DNA from 2 places in the Salinibacter sp. 10B genome. Region 1 is predicted to be linked to the other one. Evidence: predicted binding sites of a transcription regulator. Region 1 holds the regulator's gene; the other holds the start of a gene.
What was found. Region 1 encodes HrcA, which represses chaperone genes, less so after heat shock. Its sites were predicted from a motif close to TNTTAGCACTCNCNNNNNGNGAGTGCTAANA; they were not measured.

Region 1 (4,138 bases):
GCTCCTCCTCAATCTCGATTCGCAGGTCGCCCGGCACCCCACCCCGAATGCCCGCATTCCCGGCGTCGGAGATCGTGAGGTAGTTGCCTTCCATGACGCCCGCGGGGACCGTCACAGAGATCGTCTCTTCTCCTTCGATCCGACCCTCGCCGCCGCAGTCATCACAGGGATTCTCGATGATGCGTCCCTCTCCGTTGCACTGCGGACACGCCTGCACATTGACAAACTGACCGAAGACCGATCGCGACACTTGGCGCACCTCGCCCGTGCCGTCGCACTTCGAGCACATCACGTAGTTTTCGCCTTCCATGCCGCCTTCGGCGCCCGTCCCCTCGCAGGTGTCACACGACAGGAACTTCCGGACCTTGATGTTTTTCTCGGTGCCCTCCGCAATCTCCTCAAGCGTAAGCGGAAGGGTCACCCGCAGGTCACTCCCCGGTCGTCCCCGCTGGCGACGCGACCGACGACCGCCCCCGCCCCCAAAAATGTCGTCGAAGGCACTGAAAATGTCTTCGATGTCGTGGAAGCCGCGTCCAGCCCCGCGGCCGCCCGCGCCATCCTGCCCAAGCCCGGCCTCGCCGTAGCGGTCGTACCGCTGGCGTGTCTCGGGGTCCGAGAGGACGTCGTACGCCTCCGAGGCCTCCTTGAACTTCTGCTCCGCTTCCGGATCGTCCGGATTACGATCCGGGTGGTACTCCATCGCCTTTTTTCGATACGCCTTCTTGATCTCGTCCTGCGAGGCGTCCGAATCGACTCCCAGAACGTCGTAATAGTCACTCGGCATGTTGTCAAACTTCTACAATTCAGAAAAGAAGCGTGTCGCCCCCCGTGTAGATGAATGCTACGCGTCGTCTCCAGCCTCGTCCTCCGCCGGCTCCGTCGCCACCACGACGCGGCTGTGTCGGATGACGCGATCGTCCATCCGATACCCCTTGCGGATCTCTTGAAGCACCGTCCCGGGCGCTTCCTCGTCGGACGGCTGTCGCATCATGGCTTCGTGGAGCTCCTCGTCAAAGGGCTTACCCTCCGCTTCAATGGGCTCCACGCCCAGGTTTTCCAGGGTATCGCGAAATTTACGAAAGACCATTTCGACCCCGCCCTTCAGCGAATCGTAGGCCGCTTCCGGGTCCTGGTTTTCCTGAAGCTCCTCGGCCGCATCGATCGAACGCTCAAAATCATCAAGTACCTCCAGAACCGGCTCAATCACCTCGAGCATGCCCGCCTGGTGCCGCCGCTTCTTCTCCCGGTCCATTCGGCGCCGGTAGTTTTCAAACTCGGCGGCCTTGCGGAGCACCCGATCATTGAGTTCATCCCGCTCCTCCTCTAGGCTCTCCACCTTTTGGGTAAGCTCTCGGATTTTCTGCTCGGATTCGGAGAGGTCGTCATTGGCATCGGGCTCCTCCAGCTCCTCCGATGCGTCTGAGGACTGCACGTCGTCGGCGGAGGGGTCGTTCGAGGTCTGTCGACCGTTGGTCTGGTCTGTACTCACAATCAGGGTTGGGGCTCTGCGACAGTAGAAGAAACAAACGAAAGGGATCGCGGACACCAGAGACGACCGCGGGGACTCGACACCCGAGGACGCCCTACGATGCATTCGAAGGCGCGTCGGGGTCCTCTTTCCCCGAGCGGTTGATGACGTGAGCGGCATTTTCGACGAGGGCCACAGCCCGCGGATAATCCATGCGCGTAGGCCCAATCACCCCGAGGGTGCCCACCGTGCCGCCGATTCGGTACGGAGAGGTCACGATCGAGTAGGCATCCATTTCCTCTTCGTCGGACTTTCCTCCGATGCGGATGGTGACCTGTCCCATAGCGTTCGGGTCGGACTCGAAAAGATCTTCCAGCACCTGTACGACACGATCCTCATCCTCAATGATTTGAATCAGCCGCCGTACGTCGTCCGGCTCCTGGAATTCAGGCTGTGTGAGAATGTTCTCCGTTCCCTTGAACTCAAGACGCCCTTCCTCCGGTTCACTGAACAGAACGGCCGACTCCTCAACGATCAGCTCAATGAGTCCGGTCTGGTCTCGAAGGTCTTTGATGCGCTCCTCGTGCGTCTCCCGGATTTCTTGAAGCGTGAGGCCGGCAAGGCGCTCATTGAGTAGCGACACGACGCGATCAATCTCGGTGCGCCCGAAGTCGGACTCAAATTCCAGGACGATGGTCTTTACGATGCCGCCCCGCACACTCATAACGAACATGAGGCGGTCTCCGGACAGCGGGACAATGTCGAGCCGATCGAGCACCCCCGTGGACAGGCGCGGGCTCAGTGCAATGCCGAGCAAATTGGATAGCTTGCTCAACAGACGAGTGCTCTCCCGCAGGAGCTCATCGGTATCCTTCACGAGACTTGCGAGACGCATCTTGAGCATCTCCCGCTCGACCTCAGTGAGCTCAGGCGTATCCATAAGCTCGTCAACAAACGTCCGATACCCCAGGCGCGTAGGCACCCGTCCGGCCGAGGTGTACGGATGATCCAGGTAGCCCATGTCCTCCAGATCCGCCATTGTGTTTCGGATGGAGGCCGCGCTGAGGTCAATCGAACTCTCCTTGGCAATCGACCGTGACCCGACCGGGCCCGCCGAATCCACAAACTCTTCCACGACGAGACGCAGGATGTTGCGCTCACGGTCGTTTAAGGACGGCCGACCATCGGTCTGATCCTCAGCGTCCACAGTACTCGTGTTCACGTCGTCGTTCACGGCATTATACAGGGAAGTACGCGCGACAGGCCTCTCTCCTCGATTGCTCCGCTCGGGCACAACCGCCGACGGTCATGTCTACACGCCGCAAAGGACGTGCCGCCACATTGGACCGTCATTCCCGAACGTAAACCAAGTATTCCACTGATGAGGAGAGCACATGGCCTCCGATACTGTACATAAGCCCCAGTTTCAAGTTTCCTTTCGGGCGTGCCCCCGTGCCCAGAACGGGTCGACGCCTGGGATATCGTTCCCCCTGTAACAAAAACAGAACGAACACCTGAAACGGTCCCCCGCCCCACCGATACAGTAGGATGCGCGCGCAAAAAGATGGGGGCACTCCTCGCGCGTTCGATGGCCTCACTGCTCACCTGTTCGCTCTATGCGCTTTCTGTCAACCCTCACGGCCAGCGTCCTCGGCACGCTGATCGCCTTCGGCCTCGTCGTTTTCTTCCTCTTCTTCTTTTTCTTTGCCCTCACTCTTTCTACCGACACGACCCCGACGGTGCAACCCGGCTCGGTCCTTACCGTCCCCATCGACGGCCCGATCCCGGAGCGGGTGTCTGACGATCCGTTCCAGAAGGCCTTTGGCGAGGGCCCCTCGTATGACCTCCGCGATCTGCAGGTGGCCCTTCGCAACGCCCGGTCCGACGATCGCATCGAGGCCGTCTGGCTTCGCATGAAGGGCACCTCGGCCTCCTGGGGGACCCTGGAGGAGGTGCGAGAGGCCGTGGTTCAGCTTCGCGAGAGTGGAACGCCTGTGATCGCCTCCGGGGAGGAGTTTGGCATGGGCGAGAAAGGATACTTCGTCGCCAGCGCCGCTGACAGTGTGTTCGTTGGTCCTCAAACCTTTTTTGAGTACAACGGCTTCGCGACCATTCTTCCCTTCTTCAAGAATGCCTTCGATAAGCTTGGGGTGGAGCCGCAAATCGTGCGCGCCGGGAAATACAAAAGTGCCGGCGAGTCGTTTATGCGCTCGGATCTCTCTGAGCCCAACCGGGAGCAGATGGAGGCTCTCCTCACAACCATAAACGACCGGTTCACGTCTGCCATCGCGGAGACGCGTGGCCTTTCTTCAACTGCCCTCCAGCAGTTGGCCGAGGAAGACGCAGTGCTCGATGCCTCCGTGGCCGTCGAGGAAGGCCTGATTGATGGGCTGCGCTATGAAGACGAGGTTCGCTCTCTCCTCCGTGAGACGGTGGGGACCTCCGAGGCCACCGACCTTACCACACTCTCGGTCTCAACGTACGGTCGGGTCCCGACCGAAAACACAGGAGTCACATACACCGGAACGGGCACCGTGGCCATCGTCTACGGACAGGGCAATATCGTAAGCGGGGATCCGGGCCAGAGCCCCTTCGGGTCAGGCCAGCAGGCCCTGGGCTCTACCCCCCTCATTGAAGCACTGGACGAGGCCCGCACCTCCCCCTCTACGA
Region 2 (4,138 bases), 3.8 Mb from region 1:
GGCTCGGTGAAGCCGAACGCGTACATTGACTTCCGTAAGTCCAAGCCGCTCGGCGGTCTCCGTGGTTGACTTCTCTTCGAGGTCCCTGAGTTGTACCACGCGCCGGTAATGCTCCGGCAGTTCCTGGAGAGCGTCGTGCACAATCCGCTTGCGCTCCGCGGTCTCCACCGCCTTCTCTGTCACAGTCGTTCCCTCATTCTGTTCTGCCTGCAAGAACTCGAGGATTTCGTGCTCCTTGTAATTGTGACGCTTCGACTTCCGCACGTGACCGTACGCCAGATGCCGGGCAATTGAAAATAGCCACGTGGACACCTTCGCCTCCCCTCGAAATGAGTCAATCTGTCGGTAGGCTTCGGCAAAGGCTTCCTGGACAATGTTCTCGGCCTCATCAGCATCGCCCACAATTTTCCAAACGAAATTGTGAAGGCGCTCCCGTTCCTGTTCAAAAAGACAGCGAAACGCGTGCTCACTTCCGGCTTTGAGCGCATCAACCTTCGGGTCCTCTGCGGTGCAGGGCTGGGGCATTTCCATGGCGACTGTGGAATGAGGTAAACATTCAAGAGGATTGGACTCCCTCGTCCTTACTATCATCCTCGTGTACCTTCACATGCGCTACATGTTATCACAAAAGTATAACAGGGGAATAAGATTTTCCTCTCCCCAACAACGCCCCCTTTAACCTCTAGCGCCTGCGCACGAGCCCATGCCCAACGAACGCACGTCCCCCTCCGACAATACTCCCGACGACGATGAACAGATTGAAACAACATTTCGCCGACTCCGACGCGACGGCCACTCGCGCCTCGAAGCGGTGCAACTGATCCTCGATACCCTCGACGTATCCCTCGCCGAAGCCAAACAACTCCTCCTCACCCACAACACTTGGGCAGAAGCCCGCAGTGCAACGGACTCTGATGCGTCGTCTGGGACCTCTGTGCCCCCAGCCCCCGGTTAAGAACCGAATTCGTCACACGACCCTCACCTCAAGAGGCAATCCCACTTCGTCCTGATCGGTACCATGGGTCATAGATACTCGCCTCACGGCCTTTCGAAATAACCCTCCCGCACGATCATGGACTTGAGCGACGCCGTCGCTGTCGTTACTGGGGCCAGCAGCGGCCTCGGGACGCACTTTGCTAACTCATTGATTGGACGAGGAGCCGTCGTGTACGGCCTCGCTCGGAGTTCCGACAAATTGAACGCCCTGCAGAACGATTTCGGCGACGCATTTCGCCCCCTTCCGTGTGATGTACGTGACGAAGAGCAGGTGGCCGATGCCTTCGAGACCGTTCGCGAGGAAAGCGACCGAATCGACGTACTTCTCAACAACGCCGGGCTCGGCCAGTTCGGCCCTGTCGATGATCTGCCGGTTGAGGATTGGGACGTGCAGATGGAGACAAACCTGCGCGGCGTCTTCCTCTGCACCCGAGAGGTCGTACCCACCATGCGCTCACAGAACGAGGATTCGGGCTTCGGAGGCCACATCGTGAACATAGCCTCCATCGCCGGTCTGCTCGGCAATCCCAACCTCACAGCGTACAACGCAAGCAAATTCGGAGTGCGCGGCTTTAGCGAGTCGCTCATGAAGGAAGTGCGCGACGATGGCATCCGCGTCACGTGTATCTATCCCGGCTCCACGGAAACCAACTTCTTCGATGTAGCAGGGGTCGACATGACGGATAACCCCCTCCAGCCCGAAGATCTAGCCGCCACCGTCGTGCACGTACTGGAGTCGCCGGCCAACCATCTCATCTCCGAACTGGTGGTCCGCCCCCTCCGTCCTCGGGGCTGACGCACTGCTGCTGGCCGGAAGGAAGGTGTCCTTTTTCCAAATACAGGAAGCCGTCACAGAACCACTGTGATCAGGAGAAGATCGTCGCACTAAAGGATCTTCACCACAACCCCTTCCGGCAGCGGAAACATAGACGGAAATGGGCCTGTTGGGTATGACGCGTTGTTATCACTCACCACTGGCGAGTGATAACAACAATGAAGAATCCTACCGCACATCACTCACAAGAAGTCAGTCTGAACCGATCATGACGAGCATCAAACCTCTTGGCGACCGCGTCGTCGTCCAGCCGAAGCCGGCCGATGATAAGACCGAAAGTGGTCTGTACATTCCGGATTCGGCAAAGGAGAAGCCCCAGGAAGGCACGGTCGTCGCAATCGGTCCGGGCCGCGTGGAAAACGGCAACCGGATCGAGATGACCGTCGAAGAGGGCGATCAGGTCCTCTATGGAAAGTATGCGGGCACTGAAGTTACCCTCGATGGGGACGAGTACCTCATCATGCGCGAGAGCGACATCTTCGGAGTTGTCGAAGGATAGCACTGTGCCCCTCGCGGCGGAGGAGGATTCTCCCACCCGCGGTCGCACACGACTACTGAGCTGCACTCATAACGAATCAATTACAACCCTACATTATGGCCAAACAGATCAAGTTTGATTCTGAGGCACGAAACGCCCTTAAGGAGGGCGTGGACAAGATGGCGCGTGCCGTCAAGGTCACGCTCGGCCCGAAGGGTCGGAACGTGGTCCTTGAGAAGTCCTTCGGATCCCCGACCATCACGAAGGACGGCGTCACCGTCGCAAAGGAGATTGAACTGAAAGAAAAGATTCCGAACATCGGAGCCCAGCTGCTGAAGGAAGCGGCGTCGAAGACCAACGACGCGGCAGGCGACGGAACGACGACGGCTACCGTTCTCGCGGAGTCCGTCATCAACGCCGGTCTGAAGAGCGTGACCGCCGGTGCCAACCCGATGGAGATCAAGCGTGGGATTGACCTTGGTGCCCAGAAGGTTGTGGAGCACCTGCGCGAGCAGAGTGAGATCGTTGAGGGCAAAGACCGCATCCAGCAGGTTGCCACGATCTCGGCCAACAACGACGATGACGTGGGCGAGCTGATCGCCGACGCCTTTGAAAAGGTGGGCCAGGACGGCGTCATTACCGTGGAAGAGGCCCGCGGCATTGAGACGCACCTCGACGTGGTCGAAGGCATGCAGTTCGACCGTGGCTACCAGAGCCCGTACTTCGTGACGGACTCCGAGGAGATGGAGGCAGTGCTCGAAGACGCATATGTGCTGATCTACGACGACTCGATCAGCAACATGCAGGATCTTCTCCCCCTCCTGGAGAAGGTCTCGCAGACGAGCAACCCGCTGCTGATCATCGCCGAGGACGTGGAGGGCGAAGCCCTTGCCACGCTCGTGGTGAATAAGCTGCGCGGCACGCTGAAGGTCGCTGCCGTGAAGGCGCCTGGCTTCGGTGACCGTCGCCAGTCGATGCTCGAAGACATCGCTGTGCTGACCGGCGGTACGGTCATCAGCGAGGAGAAGGGCTATCGCCTCGAAAACGCCACGCTCGACTACCTTGGGCAGGCCGACCGCATCACGATCGACCAGGACAACACGACGATCGTGGACGGTGCCGGCTCGCAGGAAGAGATCAACGCGCGGGTCAACCAGATCCGGCAGCAGATCGAGAACTCCACCTCCGACTACGACCAGGAGAAGCTGCAGGAGCGCCTGGCGAAGCTCGCGGGCGGCGTTGCTGTGCTCAATGTCGGCGCGGCCACCGAGCCTGAGATGAAGGCGAAGAAGGCCCTCGTCGAAGACGCTCTCAGCGCGACGCGTGCGGCCGTGGACGAAGGCGTCCTGCCGGGCGGCGGCGTAGCCTATCTCCGTGCCCTCGAAGCCCTCGAAGGTGTGGAAGGCGAGAACGAGGACCAGGCGATTGGTATCGATATCGTCAAGACGGCGCTCGAAGCCCCGCTGCGCCAGATCGCCACGAACACCGGACACGAGGGATCCATCGTGGTTCAGAAGGTGAAAGAAGGCGAGGACGACTTCGGCTTCAACGCCCGCTCCGAAACCTACGGCGACCTCCGCGACGAAGGCGTGCTCGACCCGACGAAGGTCACACGCTCCGCGCTGGAGAACGCCGCATCCGTGGGCGGCATGCTGCTGACCACTGAGTCCGTCATCGCGGACCTCGACAGCGAGGACGATGATGACGACGGCGGTGGCGGCGGTGCCGGCGGCGGAATGCCTGCTGGCGGTGCCGGCGGCATGGGCGGCATGGGCGGCATGGGTGGCATGGGTGGCATGATGTAACCCATCCATCCGCGCGTGCCCTCG

Region 2: the regulator HrcA is predicted to act here: its motif matches at 1,956-1,986, upstream of groES (co-chaperone GroES).

Annotation. Positions count from the first base shown of each region.
Region 1 covers NZ_MQWC01000004.1:4,306,579-4,310,716, reverse strand. Annotated here, with positions in the region: gene dnaJ (molecular chaperone DnaJ) at 1-784, opposite strand, end outside; gene BSZ35_RS17595 (nucleotide exchange factor GrpE) at 842-1,489, opposite strand; gene hrcA (heat-inducible transcriptional repressor HrcA) at 1,584-2,702, opposite strand; gene sppA (signal peptide peptidase SppA) at 3,085-4,138, shown strand, end outside.
Region 2 covers NZ_MQWC01000004.1:485,820-489,957, forward strand. Annotated here, with positions in the region: gene BSZ35_RS02310 (sigma-70 family RNA polymerase sigma factor) at 1-525, opposite strand, end outside; gene BSZ35_RS02315 (hypothetical protein) at 704-955, shown strand; gene BSZ35_RS02320 (SDR family NAD(P)-dependent oxidoreductase) at 1,073-1,792, shown strand; gene groES (co-chaperone GroES) at 2,040-2,330, shown strand; gene groL (chaperonin GroEL) at 2,426-4,114, shown strand.